4 regions of the Streptomyces sp. NBC_00057 genome follow, and region 2 is predicted to be linked to each of the others. Evidence: riboswitches for the same ligand, from Rfam matches in the RefSeq annotation. Region 2 holds a riboswitch; each other region holds the start of a gene.

Region 1 (5,543 bases), 2.0 Mb from region 2:
TCGTCATTGGTGTACGGAAGCACCGTGAAGCCGTCGTCCACCAGGGTCTCCGCGGCGTCCAGCAGCTCGATCGGGTCGGGCAGCAGGGTCCGCTCGTCGGCCACGACCTCCAGCTTGATCCAGTCGGTGTCCAGCGCCTCGCGGGCCAGCCGGGCGGTCAGCACGGCCTCGCCCGCGGTGAAGCAACCTGCCGTGTTCGGCAGCACGCGGATGGAGAGCCGCTGGAGCACGGAGAGCACCGAGCCCTGCACGGTCGGATCGAGGCGGCGCATCGCGACGGTGGTGAGCTCGGTACCGGAGGCGGTCAGGGAGCGTTCCAGCACGTCGAGGCTGGGCGCTCCGCCGGTTCCCATGATCAACCGGGAGCCGAAGGCGGTATCGCCGAGGGCGAAGAGGTCGTCGGACATGGTCAGCCTCCCTGGACCGCGGTCAGGACCTCGACGCGGTCACCGTCACCGAGTGCGGCGGTGGACCACCGGCCGCGCGGGACGACGGTCTCGTTGACGGCGGCCGCGACGCCGGAGTGCGCGGCGGTCAGGGTGGCGACAAGGGTGTCCAGGGTGGTGCCCGCGGCGAGGAGACGGACCTCGCCGTTCACGGACACGGAGAGGGGTGCGGGATCGGTCATGCGGGCTGCTCCTGACGTACGGAGACGGCGGCGGACGAGAAACGGTGCGGGGTGAAGGGGCGGGCCACCTCGGGCAGCTCGCCTGTGGTGAGGAGCTCTGCCATGACGTCACCGGTGACGGGGGTCAGCAGCACCCCGTTGCGGTGGTGGCCGGTGGCGAGGTGGAGGCCGGGCAGGGCGGTCGGGCCGAGCAGCGGGGCGTTGTCGGGGGAAGCGGGGCGCAGGCCGGCCCCGGTCTCGGTGAGCGGCAGCTCGGTGATGCCGGGCACCAGCTCGTGGGCGTCCCGCAGCAGCTCGTAGACGCCGCCCGCGGTGACGGTGGCGTCCCAGCCCATCTCCTCGCTGGTGGCGCCGACGACCAGTTCGCCGTTCTCGCGCGGTACGAGATAGACATGGCTGCCCCGGACCACGGCCCGGACCGTCCGGGTGAGGAACGGTGCGTACGCGGCGGGCACGGTCAGCCGCAGCACCTGCCCCTTCACCGGCCGGACCGGCGGCACGACCTCGTCCGGCAGCCCCGGGAGCCGGCCACTGAGGCTGCCCGCGGCGAGCACGACCTGGTCGGCGGCGAGCTCCGTACCCCCGGCGAGCACGGCTCCGGCGGCCCGGTCGCGTATCACCGTCAGGCGCTCCACCCAGCCGCGGTGGAAGACCACCCCGGCCCGCTCGCAGGCGGTCAGCAGTGCGGCGGCCAGCAGGCGGGGATCGATCTGGTGGTCGCCCTCGACCCGCAGACCGCCGCGGACGCCCGGCGCGAGCATCGGCTCCAGGCGGCGGCACTCGCGGCCGGTGAGCCACTCCGACTCCAGGCCCGAACGCTGCTGCAGGGCGTGAAGGTCCCGCAGATGGGCACGGTCGTCGGAGTCCAGCGCGACGGCCAGGGTGCCGCAGGCGCGGAAGCCGGTCTCCTGTCCGCTCGCCGCCTCCAGCTCGGCCGCGAAGGCCGGATAGCGGGCGGCCGAGGCGACATTGAGGCCCAGCAGCATCTGTTCGCCGTAGTGGAGTTCGGTGACGGCGGCCAGCATGCCGGCCGCCACCCGGGCGGCTCCGCCACCCGGTTCGGGATCGACGACCGCGGTGCGCAGTCCGCGTTGCGCGGCCCGCCAGGCGGTCACCAGACCGATGATCCCGCCCCCGATGACAAGGACATCGGATCCGTTCCCGTTCCGAGAAGAACGCATGGGTGCCCAACCCCTCCCTTCGCCGGCATGACCCGGATCAGGTTCGTACGGTCGAAGGCCGCTCCAGCCTCCCTCTCAGCCCGGTGCGTCCGGGCTCCCGCGAGTGTTTTACGTTGGCCACCCTAAACCGTTCCTGGGCAGTGAGCAGGAACAGGTCCTGTCCCACCGGCACGCCCCGAACGGTCTTGGGCGCACTGGTCCTCCGCTTTCGCCTCCTGGGCGGCGACGCATATCCCGTATGCGGTCCGTCCCAGGTGGGTGGAATCCCTACGACCTGGTCATGTGGGTGTGGCCAGAGGCGACGGGGAGGCCCCGAACCATTACTCCGGTGATACGGGGGCCCCGACTGCTGACGCCACACTCGGCGTCCCAGATCGCACCGCGCACATTACGCACACATGGCCGGGCATACCCACAGATCGTCACACTGTTCACCCAATCGTGCCCATGTTCGCCAAAACCGGGCGCTGGTCGAGCAGCTGTGAACCGAGTTGCAGAGCAGCGGGACGAGCACGGTCGAAGAGCTCCCCCTTTCCTGACGATTCGTCAGATGCGTAAGGTGTACTAGTGAGCGAGCAGCAGCAGTCAGAGCAGCCGGACCGGCAGGCAGGGCGCCGCGTCGTCATCGTCGGCGCGGGCATGGCCGGCGTGCAGACGGCGGTGGCCCTACGGGAACAGGGCTTCACCGGCTCCGTCGCCCTGATCGGCGCCGAACCGCACCAGCCCTACGACCGGCCCCCGCTGTCCAAGGCGGTACTGCTCGGCAAGGCCGAGGACTCCGCCTTCGACGTCGACTTCGACGCGCTGGACATCGATCTGCAGCTGGGCCGCGAAGTCACCGGTGTGCGGCCGGGCGCGCATGAGCTGGACACCCCGTCGGGACCCGTTGCATACGACGTCCTGGTGATCGCGACCGGCGCCGAACCGGTCGTCCTGCCCGGCGCCGAGGGGGTTCCCGGCGTCCATCTGCTGCGCACCCTCGACGACGCGGCACGGCTGCGGCCCGTACTCGACGGGCAGCACGGCGTCGTGGTCGTCGGCGCGGGCTGGATCGGTGCCGAGTTCGCCACCGCGGCCCGCGCCGCGGGCTGCGAGGTCACCGTCGTCGAGGCCGCCGACCGGCCCCTCGCGGGCGCGATGCCCGCCGAGGTCGCCGCCCCGATGACCGCCTGGTACGCCGAGAGCGGCGCCGAACTCCTCACCGGAGCCCGGGTCGCCCGCATCGAACCCGGCCGGGTGATCCTCGCGGACGGCCGCACGATCCCGGCCGGAGCGGTCGTCGTCGGAATCGGCGCACGGCCCGCCACGGGCTGGCTGGCCGGCTCCGGCATCGCGCTCGGCCCCGACGGATCGGTGACCGCCGACGGGACGCTGCGCACCTCGGTCCCCGATGTGTACGCGGTCGGTGACTGCGCCTCGTTCCCCTCCTTGCGGTACGGCGAACGCCTTCTCATCCACCACTGGGACAACGCACTCCAGGGCCCTCGGACCGCCGCCGCCAACATCATCGGGGCGGGGGCCGAGGACGGCCCGGCTCCGCGGACGTACGACCCTGTGCCGTACTTCTGGTCCGAGCAGTTCGACCGGTTCGTGCAGTACGCGGGCCACCACGGGAGCGCCGACACCCTGCTGTGGCGCGGCGATCCGGCCGGTCCCTCCTGGTCGGTGTGCTGGCTGCGGGACGACGTCCTGGTCGCGGTCCTCGCCGTCGGCCGGCCACGCGATCTGGCGCAGGGGCGCAAGCTCATCGAGGCGGGGGCACGGCTCGATCCGGAGCGGGCCGGTGACCCGTCCGTACCGCTGAAGTCGGCGACTCGTCAGTAGGCGTACGGGCAAAGGACGTTGACGTCCGCTATGTGGACGACCCCTTGGGAGGAGGGAAAAGTTAGTGCACTGTGCATCTTTTAGAGTGCTCATTTCATATCTCTTCGAAGGATGCGCATGTTTCGACACAGATGGGCCCGCGCGCTGCGCGGAATCTCCATGGCCTCGGCGTCGATCGCCCTCGTCGGAGGCGCACTCGCCGCCCCGGCGTACGCGGGCACCGCTCCCCAGCCCGGTTCCAACCCGGCTGTCGACTACCAGGACCCGATCGACGCGCTGCCGCCGGTCTCCCGCCCGGACACCAAGCACTGCTCGGTGACGGCCGTCGACCACGACTTCGGCTACACCCTCGGCGGACCGCCGTACACCACCACGCTCACCCCGCCCGAGAAGTGCAAGGGGCCGTGGAACAAGGTCGTCCTCGACTGGTCGGGCAGCGTGAAGGGGCGTCAGTACGACCGTCTCGCCGCGGTCTTCGTCGGTGGCGCGGAGGTCTTCCGCACCAGCACCGCCGAGCCCGACGACGACGGCATCAGCTGGCACGTCGCCAAGGACATCACCGACTTCGCGCCGCTCCTCAAGGACCCGCAGAAGCTCCAGCTCGAACTGGGCAATGTCGTCAACGAGACGTATACCGGCGTGTACAAGATCAAGCTGACGGTCACGTACTACCAGGCCGACAAGCGCCACCCGGCCGCCACCACGGCCGACAGCATCGTCCCGCTCGGTGACACCAACTCCGGCGGCGCCCCCTGGATGAACGTCGGCAAGGGCGGCTCCACCCGCACCGAGGTCACCTTCCCGCGCAATCTGACCAACGCGCGCCTGGAGGTCTACGCACGCGGGGGCGGCTGCGACGAGCAGTGGTTCGACGCGGTCCCCAGCGACCTGGCGGAAACCGCTCCGGACTACCTCTGCGGCGGCGGCCCCTACCGTGAGGTGCAGGTCGCGGTGGACGGACAGCCCGCCGGTCTCGCCCAGCCGTACCCCGTGGTGTACTCCGGCGGCATCGTGCCGACCCTGTGGCGCCCGATCCCGGCCATCGACCAGTTCAAGACCGAGGCGTACGACATCGACCTCACCCCCTTCGCGGGTCTGCTGGCCGACGGCAAGCCGCACGCCATCAGCATCACCCCGTACGGTGCGGCCGACGGCTGGACCGTCGATGGTTCGCTCTTCCTCGACACGGACGCGCACGCGTCCCGCACGAGTGGCAAGGTGACCACCAACACGCTCAGCCACACCCCGGTCGTGAAGACCGTCCAGACCCCGGGCAAGGACGGCTCCACGGACGTCTCCGTGTCGACCGGCCGCTCCTGGAAGATCTCGGGCTATGTCGAGACCTCGAAGGGCCGGGTCACCACCACCGTCGAGCAGAAGTTCGCTTACACCAACACGGACAACGTCTCCCGCACGGGCAGCCATCAGGTGATGCATCAGCGTGACCATGGTTCCACCACGGTGACGACCCAGACCCACGGGCGCACGGACGCGCAGCGGCACACCTGGTCCTACCCCATCGACGTGGACATGGACATCCCGGTGTACGGCGATTACAACAACTACGACCTCAGGGCCGACGTCACCCAGCGCCGTGTGCTCGTCGACACGTCCCGTAAGGGCTCCGCACACGCGTGGCACACAGAAGCGGTCACGGACGACACCGTGGACTCGACCGGCAACCTCGTCCGCACGGGCGGCGTCGTCCAGTCCGCCGACGGAGCCTCGACCGAGAAGTACCGGGGCACCACGGACACCGGAGCCTGCTACTCGCGCTCCCTGACGACCGCGCACGGCTGGGTCACCCGCGACCAGCAGAGCCACTGCCGCGTCGCGGACGTGGTCCGCGACGCCCTGAAGGGCTGAGTCCGGCTACCGACTGTCGGTCCGGGATGGCACGCTTGTCCCTG
Region 2 (5,543 bases):
GTCGGTGAACCGCATCATGGGGTTCTTCGCCGGTCAGGGCAACGACCCGCTGAGGGTCTGGGGCGACCCGGTTGCGCAACGTGACATCTGGGCGGCCCACGACCCGTTCCACCTGGCCGAGCGCCTCAGGTCGATCCCCGTCTACCTGTCGTGCGGTGACGGCACCACCGGCCCCTTGGACCCGCCGGGCAGCACGAGCGCGCTCGAAACGGACTTCAACAGGCAGAACCAGGCCCTTGCGAGCGAGCTCGAACGCAGGGGTGCGAAGCACGTGAAGACCAACTTCTACGGACCCGGGACCCACGGCTGGGCGTACTGGCAGCGTGAGTTGCACTCCTCGCTGCCGATGCTGCTGCAGGCCTTGCGGGTCGACGGCTGAACTGCCATGTGCCGAGAGCATCCGCCCGGGCATCCCTGCCGCGCCATGGCAAGCCGTGTATGGGACGAGCCCCCGGCCGGGCAAGGGGGACCGTGGGACCGTCACCGGTTAGGCGATCTCGTCTGCATGCTGTGCCAGTTCCACCACCGGCTCGGTCCGTGTGTCCCGCCCCCGAAATCGCCCGTCGCCCCGCCTCCGCTGGAAAGATTCGGTCCATGAACGACAGCACCCCCGGCCAGAAGGCCCGCGAGCTGCTCACCCAGGCATCCCAGCACCCGGTTGCCAGTCCTCAGCGCGACGCGCTGGTGGCCGAAGCCGCCGTGTGGGCACGGCTGGAGCACGCAGCCGTCATGGAGCATCACACGGCCGCAGCGGTCGACATCGAGTCCGCCCTGACCTCCTTCGCCGACCCCGTGCAGAAACTCGGCAGCGAGCTCGGCAACCTGACCGAGCACATCAAGCTCAGCCAGAAGTGAGCGAGTACGCGGAACGAGGGTATTGCGGTGGTCACGTGCTGCGATGACGGTGAGGCGCTGGGGCAGGCCGCGCGGCGGGCTGCCCGTCGAAAGCGCTGAACGCCGACTCGCGGAAGGCTCCGTCCTCGCGCTGTGCACCGACGGAATCCTCCAGGCACCGGACCGGGATGTCGACGCCGGGCCCGACCAACTGCCGCGTACCATGGTCGGCCCCGCACGACCACTCGAGCAGCTCTGCGATGCCGTGGCGACCACCCTGCTGACCGGGCCCCGATCCGGTGACGCGCCCCTGCTCCTTGCCCGCCCCGCCTTCTGCGGGCAGGACGGGCCGTCCGCTGGGAGCTGCTGGTCGACCCCGCGCAGGTCGCCCGCGCCCGTACCCTCACCACCCGTCAGCTTGCCGACCGGGGGCCTGGAATCACCCGTTCACCACCGAACTGATGGTCAGTGAGCTGGTCGTCGACGCCACCGGCACGCGCGCGGCCCACTCTCCCCGCGCCTCATCCGCGTCGAAGTCCTCACCGGCGAGGTCTCCCACGGCAGTCTCAGCGCCTTGCACCTGCGCCACGCGCGCACCAGCGACGAGTGCGGCCGCGGGGGTGACCCGGCTTACCTCCCGTTGGGGCGCCCACTACGACCTCGACGGCAAGACCATCCGGGCCGAGCAACCCCTCGCTCCTGTCCGAGATCCCTTCGGAGTACCGGTCCCGGCGATGTGAGGGCCGGAGCGATCGGGTTAGTCTGTCCGTCGTACCGGACACGGGGTGCCCCGTCCGAGGGCTGAGATCACACCCGTCGAACCTGAACCAGTTCGTACTGGCGGAGGGATGTCTTCCATGCCTTTGGCGCATGTATCCGGCGGTCTGCCCGCCGACGGCCGACAGACCGGCGGGGCGCTGGGCGCGTTCGGGCTGCTCGCCGTGGCGCTGGCGGCCCTCAGTAGCAAGGCCATGAACGACTACAGCGGTTCCTTGGCGCTGCAGACCGTGGGAGTGCGTCTTCCGCGCCCGGCGGCTGCCGCCCTCGCCGCCGTGCTCGGCTTCCCTCTGGTGCTGTGGATGCACGCTGCTGACACCACGGCCCGCTTCCAGAACGTGCTGCTGTTCGTCGGCTACTGGATTCCCGGATTCGTGGCGATCGTCGTCGTCGACTGGCTCGCCCGGGCCCGGGCCAGGGGCGGCGCCGCGATCGACCTCGCCGCCGAGACCGCCCGGGCACAGCCCGGATGGCCCCCGTTGCCGGCGTTCGTCGTCGCCTTCGCCGCCGCCGTACCGTTCATGGACACCAGTCTGTACGTGGGCCCGGTGGCGGCTGCCCTGCACGGCGCCGACCTCTCGTACTACGTGGCGTTCCTCGTGGCCCTGGCGGTATACGCCCCGCTGCGGCTGCGTCACCGGCCGCAGGACTGACCGCCGTCGGCCGACGGATCCCGAGTTCCGCGGCGTCCCGACACCATTCCCTCCCGCACGGAGCGACTTCGAATGCCCTCGACATCCGCCGATCACACCGTCCTCGTCCCGCAGGTCCTCGCACGCGTGCGGGCGGACTCCCCGCTGGTGCAGTGCCTGACCAACTCGGTGGTCACGGGGTTCACCGCCAACGTCCTGCTGGCACTGGGCGCTTCACCGGCCATGGTCGACATTCCGGAAGAGGCCGGCCCGTTCGCCCGGATCGCCTCAGGCGTCCTGGTCAATCTCGGCACCCCGCACGCGGAACAGCGCTCCGCCATGGTCGAGGCCGCGCGGGCGGCGGCTTCGGCCGGTACGCCGTGGGTGCTCGACCCGGTGGCGGTCGGCGCCCTGCCGGTACGCACCTCGCTGGCACGAGAGCTCCTGGAGCTGCGGCCGACTGTGATCCGGGGCAACGCGTCCGAGATCATCGCGCTCGCGGGCGCGGGCGGTGGCGGGCGCGGCGTGGATTCCTCCCACGGCGTCGAGGCCGCCGAGGAATCAGCACGCGCGCTGGCCCGTACAACCGACTGCGTGGTCGCCGTGTCGGGGCCTGTCGACTTCGTCACCGACGGGGTGCGAAGTGCCCGGAACGCCCATGGGGATGCCCTGTTGACCCGGGTGACAGGTGGCGGCTGTGCGCTGGGTGCGGTGATGGCGGCCTTCGCGGCGGTCGACGAGGACCGGTTCGCCGCGACGGTGGCCGCCGTGACCGCGTACACGGTCGCCGCCGAGTTCGCCGCGAAGGAGGCCTCCGGGCCCGGCAGCTTCGCCGTCTCGTTCCTGGACGCGCTCGCCGCGCTGGAGGTATCCGACCTCGCCGAGCGGGCGGTGCTCTCGTGACCGCGGCACCGGTGGATCTGTCGGTCTACCTGGTCACGGACGCAGCCCAGTGCGCGGCCCGCGGCCGGAGCGTGGCCGAGACAGTCGCCCGGGCCGTGGCCGGAGGCGTCACTGCCGTGCAGATCCGGGAGAAGTACGCCGCCGGGAGGGCGTTCCTGCGGACGGTCCTGGAGGTGGCTGCCGTCGTCCCCGAACGGGTGGCGCTGATCATCAACGACCGGGTGGACGTGTTCCTGGCGGCCCGGGCAGCCGGGGCGCGCGTCACCGGGGTCCACGTCGGCCAGTCGGATCTGCCGCCGGCCACGGTACGCGAACTGATCGGTGAGCACGCGGTCCTGGGCCTGAGCGCCGCCACCCCCGACGAACTGCGCGCCGCCGCCGAGGATCCGGCACGCGTCCACCACATCGGCATCGGCGCGCTGCACGCGACCCGGACCAAGGCGGATGCCCCGGCCGCACTCGGCCACGCCGGGTTCGCCCGCCTCGTCCGGCTCAGCGACCTGCCGGCCGTGGCCATCGGCGGCGTCACCCCGGCCGACCTGCCACGCCTGCGGGATGCCGGGGCGGTGGGTGCCGCCGCCGTCTCCGGCATCTGCGCCGCCGAGGACCCCCGAGCAGCGGCCCACGCATACGCCCGGGCGTGGACCCGCAACCGAGAGGAGAACCACGCATGACCGCGCCGCCCCGCGTGCTGACGATCGCTGGATCCGACTCCGGCGGAGGAGCCGGAATCCAAGCCGACCTGAAGACCATGCTGGCGCTCGGCGCCCACGGAATGAGCGTGCTCACGGCTGTCACGGCACAGAACTCCCTGGGCGTGCAGGGCGCATGGGAACTCCCCGTCGAGGCGGTGCGCGCGCAGTACCGCAGTGTCGTGGACGACATCGGTGTCCAGGCGGTCAAGACGGGGATGCTCTCCTCTCCCGAGCTGGTCACGGTGGTCGCCGAGCTGTTGTCGGACGTGGCGGCCCCGGTCGTCGTGGACCCGGTGAGCGTGTCCAAGCACGGCGACAAGCTGCTGGCCGAGGACGCGCTGGATGCCGTACGGACCGCGCTGCTGCCGGTCGCGACAGTGGCCACGCCGAATCTCGATGAGGTCGCGCAGCTCACCGGCATCACGGTGACGGACGAAGCAGGTATGCGCCGCGCCGCCGCGCGGCTGCTCACGTACGGGTCCCGCTGGGTGGTGGTGAAGGGCGGCCACCTGCCGGGCGAGGCGGCGGACTTGCTGACGGACGGCGCGGAGGAACACTGGCTGCGCGCCCCGCGGCACGACAATCGCCATACCCACGGCACGGGCTGCACGCTCGCCTCGGCCGTCGCGGTGGGCCTGGCGCAGGGCCACCCGGTACCGGATGCGGTACGCCGGGCCAAGGGCTACGTCACCGCGGCGATCGAGGCGGGGTTCGCTCTGGGGGCCGGCATCGGGCCGGTGGACCACGGCTGGCGGATCCACGGGCGCACCTGACGCCAGTGGATGAGTCCCGCACCGCCGGGCCGCCACACAGGCCCCGCCGGGCGGTGCCTGTGTGGAGAGGTTCCCGGGCGGAAAGCTCCCGTACGGCCTCCTCGCATGCCACGGCGTTGCGGGAGCTGACGTAGACCCGGGCACCGGCTTCGGCCAGGGCTCTGGTGATCATCAGGCCGATGCCGCGGGACCTGCCGGTGACCAGGGTGAGGTCACGGTGACTCCAGGGTGCGGTGATCGGACAGACACGGACCCCGAGAGGCTAAGCGGTTGCTTAGGTCGCGTCAAACGTTCCGGCAGCTTGTCGGACAAGCCGTGGCATCGCACAACCAGAGCCGGTACCGCGACCGGCACTACGCGGCCGTCGCTTTCTGCGACGGCATCAACACGAACCCGATGGTGGACCACGCCGCGGTCAAGCGCCGGGCCGACCGCGCCTGCCTCGCAGCTCCTTCGATGAGATCCGCCGCTTTGCGCAGGCCGTCCCGGCGGCGGATCTCCTCGCCCACGTCGGCCGGCCGCTCCCGCAGCGCGTTGTCCGCGAGCAGCCGTTCCGCCGTCCCTGTCCGTTCCCCGTCCGTGAAGCGGTAGGTGTCCAGCCGGAAGCCGAAGCCCAGCTCGTCCATCCGCCGGGCGTTGTCGTACCGGTCCCAGAACAGTGGCAGCAGCACCATCGGCTTGCCGAAGTGGAGGGCCTCGGTCGTCGTGTTGTTGCGGCCGTGCGTGATGACGAGATCGACGAGCGGCAGGATCGACGTCTGCGGCAGGAACTCGGCGCCCCACATGTTCGGCGCGAGCACCGGGCTCGCGTTCAGTGCAGGTCGGCCCGCGTGGGGGTGTCGTCGAGGAAGCCGCCCGACTGGTGCTGCCACAGCTTCGCGTAGGCGCCGTCCGACGCGAGCAACTCCTGGTGCGTGCCCTGCTCGACG
Region 3 (5,543 bases), 4.1 Mb from region 2:
AGCCGGGAAGCGCGCCCGGCGGAGCGGAGCGCAGCCGGGTGCCTTGAACCCGCAGAGAAAGTTGTAACTCTCAGCCAGGCTGGGCCGGAAGTGCTGCGTACGCTGCGAGCCGGTGCCACCCTGTTCAGAGCTGACGGCAACGACGGCACACAGAGGCTGTTGATCACGACCACCAGCGATTAGCCGGGCGGAAGGCGCAGCCCCCGCCCAACGGCCTGCCCGATCCTATGGATCAGAAGGTTGCAGGTTCGAATCCTGCCGAGTGCGCACCGATTCTGAGACCGACAGCGTCCCCCAGAAGGTATGCCGGGGGACGCTGAGACGACAGAAGATCAGTCCGCAATTGGCAGATACAGCCGGTTGCCCTGCGCCGCGAACTCGGCGGACTTGGCGAGCATTCCGGCAGCGACCTCATCTTCGCTGGTCACAGCTCCATCAGGGCCGAATTGCTCTGTGATGCTTCTACTGATCTTCATCGAGCAGAACTTCGGGCCGCACATCGAGCAGAAGTGCGCCGTCTTCGCCGGCTCGGCCGGAAGCGTCTCGTCGTGGAACTCCCGAGCCGTGACCGGGTCGAGAGCCAGATTGAACTGGTCCTCCCAGCGGAATTCGAAACGGGCGTCGGAGAGCGCGTCGTCCCAGTCCTGCGCCCCCGAGTGCCCCTTGGCAAGGTCCGCCGCATGGGCCGCGATCTTGTACGTGATGACGCCGGTCTTCACATCGTCCCGGTTGGGCAGTCCGAGGTGCTCCTTGGGCGTGACGTAGCAGAGCATCGCCGTGCCCCACCATGCGATCATCGCCGCACCGATGCCCGAGGTGATGTGGTCGTACGCCGGGGCGACATCGGTGGTCAGCGGTCCGAGCGTGTAGAAGGGCGCCTCCTCGCAGATCTCCTGCTGGAGGTCGATGTTCTCCTTGATCTTGTGCATCGGGACATGGCCCGGGCCCTCGATCATGGTCTGAACGCCGAACCGCTTGGCGATCGTGTTCAGCTCACCGAGCGTGCGCAGTTCGGCGAACTGGGCCTCGTCGTTGGCGTCGGCGATCGATCCGGGGCGCAGCCCGTCGCCCAGCGAGTACGTCACGTCGTAGGTGGCGAGGATCTCGCAGAGCTCCTCGAAGTGCTCGTACAGGAACGATTCCTTGTGGTGCGCGAGGCACCACGCTGCCATGATCGAGCCGCCGCGGGAGACGATGCCGGTCTTGCGGCGGGCGGTCAGCGGGACGTACGGCAGGCGCACGCCGGCGTGGACCGTCATGTAGTCGACGCCTTGCTCGGCCTGTTCGATGACGGTGTCCTTGTAGATCTCCCAGGTCAGCTCCTCGGCCCGGCCGTCGACCTTTTCGAGGGCCTGGTAGAGGGGAACGGTGCCGATCGGCACGGGGGAGTTGCGCAGAACCCACTCACGGGTGGTGTGAATGTTGCGGCCGGTGGAAAGGTCCATGACCGTGTCGGCGCCCCAGCGCGTCGCCCATGTCATCTTCTCCACCTCCTCCTCGATGGAGGACGTCACCGCGGAGTTGCCGATGTTGGCATTGACCTTCACCAGAAACCGCTTGCCGATGATCATCGGCTCGATCTCGGGGTGGTTGACGTTGGCCGGCAGCACGGCCCGGCCCGCGGAGATCTCCTCGCGCACCACCTCGGGTTCGACGTTCTCCCGGATCGCCACGTACTCCATCTCCGGGGTGATCTCGCCCCGGCGGGCGTACACGAGCTGGGTCACCGGCTGCCCGTCCCGGCTGCGGCGGGGCAGGCGCGGGCGGCCGGGGAAGACCGCGTCGAGGTTGCGCAGCCCGCCACGCGGCGAGGTGTGCTTGAGCCCGTCGTCCTCGGGGCGGGCGGGGCGGCCCGGGTACTCCTCGGTGTCGCCGCGCGCCGTGATCCAGTTCTCCCGCAGCGGTGCGAGCCCGCGACGGACATCGGTCTCGGTGGAGGGATCGGTGTACGGGCCCGACGTGTCGTACAGCGTCACGTCCTTGCCGTTGGTGAGGTGCACCTGACGGACCGGCACCCGGAGGTCCGGGCGTGAACCCTGGACGTACCCCTTGTGCCAGCCGATGGACTTCCCGGCCTCGTCGCTCTGGTTCGAGGCAGGCGTGCGTGCATCCGATGTGGTCATGAGACCTACTCCCTACGCCGGCATTACCCGGTAACAGGTTCGGCGGTCGGCGCAGCCTCTCCCGTACAGATGTACGGATATCAGCGCCCTCTCAGCCCGGTGCTCCGAGCTCCCGCGTGTGCAAAGGTTCCTCCACGCTAGCGCCCTGTCCGGCGTAATGAACAGACGGCCCTTCTCTTCTTGCGATGATCGGCCGGTGACGTCCCCCCATACCGACCCCGAACCGCAGGGCCATCAGCACGGCCACTCGCACAGCCATGGCCCTGCCGCGCCGGTCTCCAAACATCTGCGCAAGGTCATCGCGGCCGTACTGATCCCGTTCACCACCGCGGTCGTCGTCGGCCTGGTGGTGCTCTGGCCGGGCGGCGCGCCCCCGCACGAGCGGACCGGCGTCGGCTTCGACCGGCAGACCCAGCAGGGAAAGGTGGTGAATATCGACAAGGTGGACTGCAAGGACGTGAACGCCGCCCAGACACCCACCAGCGGCGAGACCACCCCGCCGTCGGACAGCGGGCCCGGGCTGTGCGAGAAGGCCACCATCGAGGTGACGACCGGTCACGACAAGGGCCGGACCTTCGTCGAGATCGTCCAGCCGGACGCACCCCGTCAGTTGCACGAAGGGCAGGGCGTGGTCGTGGCGTACGCCCCCGACGCACCCCATGATCTGCAGTACTCGGTGACGGATGTGAACCGGAAGTTCCCGATGACGCTGCTGGCCGGGATCTTCGCCCTGGTCGTGATCGCGGTGGGCAGGATGCGTGGGGTGATGGCACTGGTCGCGCTCGCCGTGTCGTTCGCCGTGCTGACCCTGTTCATCCTCCCGGCCATCCTCCAGGGCTCGAATCCACTGCTCGTCGCGGTGGTCGGGGCAAGTGCGATCATGCTGATCGCGCTCTACATGTGCCACGGCCTGACCGCCCGCACGTCGGTCGCGGTGATCGGCACACTGATCTCACTGCTGCTGATCGGGCTGCTCGGGTCGCTCTTCATCGGCTGGGCGAGCCTGACCGGCAACACCGACGACAGCACCGGCCTCATCCACGGCCTGTACCCGCACATCGACATGAGCGGTCTGCTGCTGGCCGGTGTCATCATCGGCTCGCTCGGGGTGCTCGACGATGTGACGGTCACCCAGACATCGGCGGTCTGGGAGCTGCACCAGGCGAACCCGACGATGGGTGCTCGGGGGCTCTACCGGGCAGGGATCAGGATCGGGCGCGATCACATCGCCTCGGTCGTCAATACGCTGGTGCTCGCCTACGCGGGCGCCGCACTGCCGCTGCTGCTGCTGTTCTCGATCGCCCAGAGCAGCGTGGGGACTGTGACCAACAGCGAGCTGGTGGCGGAGGAGATCGTACGAACGCTGGTCGGTTCGATCGGACTGGTCGCCTCGGTGCCGGTGACGACGGTGCTCGCGGCGCTGGTCGTCTCCGCGGACCGCACAGGGGTCGGCGCGGAATTCGGAGCTTCGGCACCCGTACGGACCGGGAAAGGCCATCGTCGTAGGACGAAGCCTTGAACGTCTCCGTACGGAGAGCGATTCACCCATTCGGCAGGTGTTACGTTCGACCGGCGGGCCGGTCGGCGGCGCCGTCCTCGTCAGCCGGCGTTCTGTTCCTCGGCGAGGATCCGGCCCAGGGCCTCTTCCAGGTTGCCCTCGAAGTCACCCAGCGTGCACTCCTGCCCGAGCGGCACGAGTTTGTCCGTCCGGTCGAGAAAGGCCACAAGTGGTGCCGTACCGGCCCTGAAGAGGGCGCGATCCGTGCCCACCTGAAGTCGGATATGTACGTCGGACAGCCCCTCGGGCTCCGTGGGCCCGATATGCACATCACCGTCGCCACTGGGGCTGTTGAGACCGTCGAGCAGCAGCTCACGGCCGAATGCCCAGGTGACGGGGGCGTCGCCGGGCAGATGGAAGGTCATCCGGATCGCATACGGATCGCACACTTCGTACCGGAGCTCCACCGGGATCCGGAAAGAGAGTTCCTCGGAGACGAGGAAGCTCATCATGACCTCAGCTTGAACCGACTCGCGCATCGTCCAACCCCGCAGTAGATGAATCTGGCCAGGAATGATCCCCCATGGCCCTATTGACGCCATCGTGGTGCACGCGATAGCAGATCACAAGGAGTGATTTTTCAGATACTGATAGAGAACACGAAGGAGCGCAAGAGGCTGGCCACTTCGCCACGTAGTTGTTCGACTGCGGGGAGCAATCGATCTTCCTGCTCCAGGGGTACCGAAATCGCCATCGCGGCGGCAATGAATCCGGCTGTGATCGGGATGGCAGCGCAGACCGTCCCCAAGGCGTACTCCTGTCGTTCGATGACAGGTTCCATTCGTTCCAACGACCGCAATCGTTCAAGAAACGCCGGGCGGTCCCTCACTGAGTAGCGGGTCAGCGGCCGCACAGGGTGCCGGTCCAGATGGTCCTCGCGGGCCTTCTCGTCGAGCTGGCTCAGCAGACACTGACCGATCGCATGGGCGTGCCCGGTCTCCCGGAAGGATGCCCACTCGCCCACCGCGGGTGTGGCGGGGTTGTCGGCGACCGCGATGAGTTCGATCTCACCCTCGCGGTAGACGGCGCAGTACACCGGTGCGCCGATGGTGTCGCGCCAGCGGCTCAGCGACTCGGTCATTCTGCTGCGACGATTCTGCAGCGAACCCTCGTCGACCAGGCGCTCAGCGGCGGTCCCGAAGAGGAACACGCCGTTCTCCCGGCGCAGATAGCCCTCATGGGTCAGGGTGCGCAGCAGATGGTAGGCAGTGGGAAGGGGAAGGCCCGCTTCCCTGGCCAACTGTTTCGCGGGCGCCCCGTCTCGATGGGCTCCCACAGCTTCCAGCAGCCTCAGCGCTCGCTGGACCGAACCGATCAGCGTCGGGACAGCAGTGCTCGATGCCGTGGTCAACGGTCACCCCCAGGCATGGTGACGGGCGGTCAGCCCGCCTGTGGGGGCCGCCCCCACAGACCGCCGCATGACTGGGGTCCGGAGGCCGAACGCCGTACAAACCACTGGTCAGGGTGGTAACGGACAGTAAATTCCCAGGTGGTGGCAGCGGACTGCCACCATATCGACCGCATCCGCAAGGGGCGTCGTTTCGTCTTGCACTTAGCTCAGCTGGGCTAATCCACCCGGCCGGCTTCCGATCGTCCTACCAGTCGCTGCGCGAGGAAGAGGACGACATGAACTTGCGTACGACGAAGACGAGTCCACCGACCAGGATCACGAAAACCAGAACCTTGAAGAGCAGACCGATCACGAACCCGACCACGCTGGCGATCAGACCGCCGAACACGACGATCGCGATGACCGGCACCGCGATCCACTTCACCCACCAGGGCATCCCCGCGAATATCTCCCGCACGGCCATCGTCCTTGCCTCGTCTCTGTGAGTTCCTGTCTCGATACCTCGATGCTA
Region 4 (5,543 bases), 5.9 Mb from region 2:
CAAGGTCGGCATCTGAGTCCGTCCGCGAACAACGGTGGACCCCGATAGGGTCTGGTGCAGTCGTCGGCCGCACACATGCCGTACGACCGCAGAACTGACGAGGAGGCCATTGCCGCTGAGGGACACCAGACCCACCGGCAATGGCCTTCTTCGTATGTGCACGAGGAGAATCTCCATGAACAAGGGCGCGGACGCCGCAAAAGGTGACCACAAGCGCGACGACGGCAAGGTACCCGGGCGCTTCATGCTGAAGCTGTCCGGAGAGGCGTTCGCCGGCGGCGGGGGTCTCGGTGTCGACCCCGACGTCGTACACGCCATCGCCCGGGAAATCGCGGCAGTCGTCCGCGACGGCGCGCAAATCGCGGTCGTCATCGGCGGCGGCAACTTCTTCCGCGGTGCCGAGCTCCAGCAGCGCGGCATGGACCGGGCCCGCTCCGACTACATGGGCATGCTCGGCACGGTCATGAACTGCCTGGCGCTCCAGGACTTCCTGGAGAAGGAGGGCATCGACTCCCGCGTCCAGACCGCCATCACCATGGGGCAGGTCGCGGAGCCGTACATCCCGCTGCGCGCCGTGCGCCACCTGGAGAAGGGCCGTGTCGTCATCTTCGGCGCCGGCATGGGGATGCCGTACTTCTCCACCGACACCACTGCCGCCCAGCGCGCCCTGGAGATCGACGCCCAGGGTCTGCTGATGGGCAAGAACGGGGTGGACGGGGTCTACGACTCCGACCCGAAGACCAACCCCGACGCGGTGAAGTTCGACGCCCTTGAGTACAGCGAGGTGCTCGCCCGCGATCTCAAGATCGCCGACGCCACCGCCATCACGCTCTGCCGCGACAACCAGCTGCCGATCCTCGTCTTCGAGCTGACCGCCACGGGCAATATCGCCCGCGCGGTCAAGGGTGAGAAGATCGGCACGCTCGTGAGTGACCAGGGCACCCGGGCCTGAGAACCGGGGGACCTTCCCGGGAAGTCAAGGAAAGGTCCGGGGCCTGCGGGGAACACCCCGGGACAGGCCCCGAAGGATGGACAACGGCCTGCCGGTCGGACACCGTGCAGGTGAGGACGCGACGCAGGACCCGCCGGGCCCGAGCACGCCGGGCCCACTCAAGACACGCAGGAGCACGTGGTGATCGAAGAAACCCTCCTTGAGGCCGAGGAGAAGATGGAGAAGGCCGTCGTCGTCGCGAAAGAGGACTTCGCCGCGATCCGTACCGGCCGTGCGCACCCGGCGATGTTCAACAAGATCGTCGCCGACTACTACGGCGCGCTGACCCCGATCAACCAGCTCGCCTCGTTCTCGGTGCCCGAGCCGCGTATGGCCGTCGTGACGCCGTTCGACAAGAGCGCGCTGCGCAACATCGAGCAGGCCATCCGCGACTCGGACCTCGGCGTCAACCCGAGCAACGACGGCAATATCATCCGGGTGACCTTCCCGGACCTCACCGAGGAGCGTCGCCGCGACTACATCAAGGTCGCGAAGACGAAGGCCGAGGACTCCAAGATCTCCATCCGGGCCGTGCGCCGCAAGGCCAAGGAGACTCTCGACAAGCTGGTCAAGGACAAGGAGTCCGGCGAGGACGAGGTGCGTCGCGCCGAGAAGGAGCTCGACGACACCACCGCGAAGTACGTCGCACAGGTTGACGAGCTGCTCAAGCACAAGGAAGCCGAGCTGCTCGAAGTCTGATGAACGACTCTTCCTGGGGCGCCCCGCGGGGAGCCGGTCACTGGGGTGTGCCCGCGACGCAGGCCGCTCCGGCGGGTCCTGCATACGATGTGCATGACGCCCAGCAGACTCGGCCCATGCCCATAGTGCCGGACGTTCCCGACACAGGTAGAGACGCTGACGACCGTGATGGCAGGGAACAGGGGGCCGCACGCCTGGGCGGCGGCCCCCTGTTCCGTGACGAGAAGCCGCAGGAGCCCATGTCCACCGCGCCACCGCCCCCGCAGAAGAAACGTGCGGGCCGTGATCTGCGATCCGCAATAGGGGTCGGTGTGGGGCTCGGCGCCGTCATCGTCGCCTCGCTGTTCATCGTGAAGGCCGTCTTCGTCGGTGTGATCGCCGTCGCCGTCGTCGTGGGCCTTTGGGAGCTCACTTCCCGGCTGGAGGAGCGCAAGGGCATCAAGGCGCCGCTCATCCCGCTGGCGGTCGGTGGCGCGGCGATGGTGGTGGCCGGATACGCACGCGGCGCCGAGGGCGCCTGGGTGGCGATGGCGCTGACCGCACTCGCGGTGCTCGTCTGGCGGATGACCGAGCCTCCCGAGGGCTACCTCAAGGACGTTACGGCCGGCGTGTTCGCCGCGTTCTACGTACCGTTCCTGGCCACCTTCGTCGCCATGCTCCTGACCGCGGACGACGGGCCTCAGCGGGTGCTCACCTTCCTGCTGCTGACCGTGGTCAGCGACACGGGTGCGTACGCCGTCGGCTGGCGCTTCGGCAAGCACAAGCTCGCGCCGCGCATCAGCCCCGGAAAGACCCGCGAGGGCCTGTTCGGGGCCGTCGCCTTCGCGATGGTCGTCGGCGCGCTGTGCATGCAGTTCCTGATCGACGGCGGTTCCTGGTGGCAGGGACTGCTGCTGGGGCTCGCGGTCGCGGCCAGTGCCACTCTCGGTGACCTGGGCGAGTCGATGATCAAGCGGGACCTCGGGATCAAGGACATGGGCACGCTGCTGCCGGGCCACGGCGGCATCATGGACCGGCTGGACTCGCTGCTGCCGACCGCCCCGGTGGTCTGGCTGCTGTTGGTGCTGTTCGTGGGTTCCGGCTGATCCCCGAGTTCTACCGCCCTGACCTGGGCTTTTGCGAGTGAGGGTCCGTTGTCCACAGGGCGGCGGGCCCTCACTGTTCTGTCTGCGACACTGGATGAACCATGCCTAAGCCCGGAGAACTCACTTTCGTCGCGCCCCGCGGAGCCAAGAAGCCGCCGCGGCACCTCGCCGACCTCACGCCCGCCGAGCGCAAGGAAGCGGTCGCCGCGATCGGCGAGAAGCCGTTCCGCGCCCAGCAGCTCTCACAGCACTACTTCGCGCGGTACGCGCACGACCCGGCCGAGTGGACCAACATCCCGGCCGGTTCGCGGGACAAGCTCGCCGAGGCGATGTTCCCCGACCTGATGTCGGTGGTCCGCCACATCAGCTGTGACGACGACACCACCCGTAAGACGCTGTGGAAGCTGCACGACGGGACGCTCGTCGAGTCCGTCCTGATGCGCTACCCGGAGCGGGTGACGATGTGCATCTCGTCGCAGGCGGGATGCGGGATGAACTGCCCGTTCTGCGCCACGGGACAGGCCGGTCTCGACCGCAATCTGTCGACCGCGGAGATCGTCCACCAGATCGTGGACGGCATGCGCGCGCTGCGCGACGGGGAGGTCCCCGGTGGTCCGGCGCGGCTCTCCAACATCGTCTTCATGGGCATGGGCGAGCCGCTCGCCAACTACAACCGGGTGGTCGGCGCGATCCGTCGGCTGACCGACCCGGAGCCGGACGGGCTGGGGCTCTCGCAGCGCGGGATCACCGTCTCCACCGTGGGCCTGGTGCCCGCGATGCTCCGCTTCGCCGACGAGGGCTTCAAGTGCCGCCTCGCCGTCTCCCTGCACGCACCGGACGACGAGCTGCGCGACACGCTCGTCCCTGTGAACACGCGCTGGAAGGTGGGCGAGGTGCTGGACGCCGCGTGGGAGTACGCGGAGAAATCCGGCCGCCGCATCTCCATCGAGTACGCGCTGATCCGGGACATCAACGACCAGGCGTGGCGCGGTGACCGGCTCGGCCGACTCCTCAAGGGTAAGCGTGTGCACGTCAATCTGATCCCGCTGAACCCGACGCCGGGCTCCAAGTGGACTGCCTCGCGGCCCGAGGACGAGAAGGCGTTCGTCGAGGCGATCGCGGCACACGGAGTGCCGGTCACCGTGCGGGACACCCGCGGCCAGGAGATCGACGGGGCCTGCGGGCAGTTGGCGGCAGCCGAGCGCTGAGGCCGGAACGGCCCGTGTAGCCTGGGCCTGAAATCAACTTCATATTCCGACAGGGGAGCGCCACAGCGCTGAGAGTGCGGCACCGAGAACAGGTCGGCCGCAGACCCTCTGAACCTCGCCCGGGTCATTCCGGGTAGGAAGTTCGGTCATCAACTCATGCTGTTGCGCCCTGCCCGCTTCTCCAGGGGCAGGGCCGCGTCTCTTCCTGGCCAAAGCCCAGGAGGAATCCACAATGAGCACCACGCGCAGAACCAAGCAGCTTGCGGCGACGGCCGTCGCCGCCGCGCTCGGCGTCACGGCACTTGCCGGATGCGGGAGTTCCGGCAAGTCGGACTCCGGTTCCGGCGGCACGAAGAGCTCCGGTTCGAAGACCGTGACCCTCGTCAGCCATGACTCCTTCAACGCCTCCAAGGATGTGCTCAAGGAGTTCACCGAGGAGACCGGCTACACCGTCAAGGTGCTGAAGAGCGGCGACGCGGGTGTCGCGCTCAACCAGGAGATCCTGACCAAGGGCTCCCCGCGCGGCGATGTGTTCTTCGGCGTCGACAACACCCTGCTCTCCCGCGCTCTCGACAGCGGTCTCTTCACGCCGTACGAGGCGAAGGGCATCGACCAGGTGGCGGCCGGCACCCAACTGGACGCCGAGCACCGGGTCACCCCGATCGACACCGGCGACATCTGCATCAACTACGACAAGAAGTACTTCGCCGACAAGAAGCTCGCGCCGCCGCAGTCCTTCGACGACCTGGCGAAGCCCGAGTACAAGAACCTCCTCGTCACCGAGAACGCCGCGACCTCCTCGCCCGGCCTCGGCTTCCTCCTCGGCACCGTCGCCACCTACGGCGAGAAGGGCTACCAGGACTACTGGAAGAAGCTGAAGAGCAACGGCGTCAAGGTCGTCGACGGCTGGGAGCAGGCGTACAACGAGGAGTTCTCCGGCTCCGCGGGCGGCAAGAAGGCCAAGGCCGACCGGCCGCTCGTCGTCTCGTACGCCTCCAGCCCGCCCGTCGAGGTGCTGTATGCGAAGCCGCAGCCGGCAGAGGCCCCGACCGGGGTCGCCACCGGGACCTGCTTCCGTCAGATCGAGTTCGCGGGTCTGCTGAACGGCGCGAAGAACGAGGCCGGCGGCAAGGCCCTGCTGGACTTCCTGATCAGTAAGAAGTTCCAGGAGGACATGCCGCTCAACATGTTCGTGAACCCGGTCACCAGGAGCGCGGAACTGCCGGAACTCTTCACGAAGTTCGGCGCGACGGTGGACAAGCCGACGACCGTCGCCCCCGACAAGATCTCCAAGAACCGTGAGCAGTGGGTCCAGTCGTGGTCCTCGCTCGTAGTGAAGTAGCGAAGACTCCCGTACGCGGAACGGACGCGGGCGGGAAGGGCGAGCATGGGGAGGGGCCGCGCGGGAAGAGGCCGCGCGCCCGCTCCGGGCACGCGAACTCGGCGCGCGCAAAGGCGTGGCGCGCGAGCGCGGTGCGGCTCGGCCTGATGGCCGTGCCCGTCGCGTTCTTCGCGCTGTTCTTCGCCTACCCCGTCGCCGCGATCGTCGGCCGCGGGCTG

The links. A riboswitch is a leader RNA that binds a small molecule or an ion and turns the genes downstream of it on or off. The one in region 2 is predicted to bind thiamine pyrophosphate.
Region 1: another riboswitch for thiamine pyrophosphate. It lies ahead of thiO (glycine oxidase ThiO); the one in region 2 lies ahead of OG953_RS40730 (cytosine permease).
Region 3: another riboswitch for thiamine pyrophosphate. It lies ahead of thiC (phosphomethylpyrimidine synthase ThiC); the one in region 2 lies ahead of OG953_RS40730 (cytosine permease).
Region 4: another riboswitch for thiamine pyrophosphate. It lies ahead of OG953_RS12575 (thiamine ABC transporter substrate binding subunit); the one in region 2 lies ahead of OG953_RS40730 (cytosine permease).

Annotation. Positions count from the first base shown of each region.
Region 1 covers NZ_CP108256.1:6,658,614-6,664,156, forward strand. Annotated here, with positions in the region: gene OG953_RS31365 (thiazole synthase) at 1-407, opposite strand, end outside; gene thiS (sulfur carrier protein ThiS) at 410-628, opposite strand; gene thiO (glycine oxidase ThiO) at 625-1,809, opposite strand; TPP riboswitch at 1,806-1,920, opposite strand; gene OG953_RS31380 (NAD(P)/FAD-dependent oxidoreductase) at 2,377-3,633, shown strand; gene OG953_RS31385 (peptide-N4-asparagine amidase) at 3,751-5,499, shown strand; gene OG953_RS31390 (Rv2175c family DNA-binding protein) at 5,543-5,543, shown strand, end outside.
Region 2 covers NZ_CP108256.1:8,650,080-8,655,622, forward strand. Annotated here, with positions in the region: gene OG953_RS40710 (alpha/beta hydrolase) at 1-379, shown strand, start outside; gene OG953_RS40715 (hypothetical protein) at 595-855, shown strand; gene OG953_RS40720 (SpoIIE family protein phosphatase) at 899-1,306, shown strand; gene OG953_RS40725 (hypothetical protein) at 1,274-1,423, opposite strand; TPP riboswitch at 1,606-1,700, shown strand; partial or broken gene OG953_RS40730 (cytosine permease) at 1,743-2,264, shown strand; gene thiM (hydroxyethylthiazole kinase) at 2,337-3,146, shown strand; gene thiE (thiamine phosphate synthase) at 3,143-3,820, shown strand; gene thiD (bifunctional hydroxymethylpyrimidine kinase/phosphomethylpyrimidine kinase) at 3,817-4,614, shown strand; gene OG953_RS40750 (SDR family NAD(P)-dependent oxidoreductase) at 4,529-4,852, opposite strand; gene OG953_RS40755 (glycosyltransferase) at 4,968-5,414, opposite strand; gene OG953_RS40760 (ABC transporter ATP-binding protein) at 5,426-5,543, opposite strand, start outside.
Region 3 covers NZ_CP108256.1:4,572,515-4,578,057, forward strand. Annotated here, with positions in the region: gene thiC (phosphomethylpyrimidine synthase ThiC) at 333-2,123, opposite strand; TPP riboswitch at 2,116-2,249, opposite strand; gene OG953_RS21485 (YibE/F family protein) at 2,320-3,642, shown strand; gene OG953_RS21490 (SsgA family sporulation/cell division regulator) at 3,723-4,160, opposite strand; gene OG953_RS21495 (IclR family transcriptional regulator) at 4,262-5,032, opposite strand; gene OG953_RS21500 (DUF5326 family protein) at 5,277-5,489, opposite strand.
Region 4 covers NZ_CP108256.1:2,722,758-2,728,300, reverse strand. Annotated here, with positions in the region: gene tsf (translation elongation factor Ts) at 1-16, shown strand, start outside; gene pyrH (UMP kinase) at 176-952, shown strand; gene frr (ribosome recycling factor) at 1,133-1,690, shown strand; gene OG953_RS12585 (phosphatidate cytidylyltransferase) at 1,690-2,775, shown strand; gene rlmN (23S rRNA (adenine(2503)-C(2))-methyltransferase RlmN) at 2,877-3,983, shown strand; TPP riboswitch at 4,025-4,141, shown strand; gene OG953_RS12575 (thiamine ABC transporter substrate binding subunit) at 4,216-5,325, shown strand; gene OG953_RS12570 (ABC transporter permease) at 5,472-5,543, shown strand, end outside.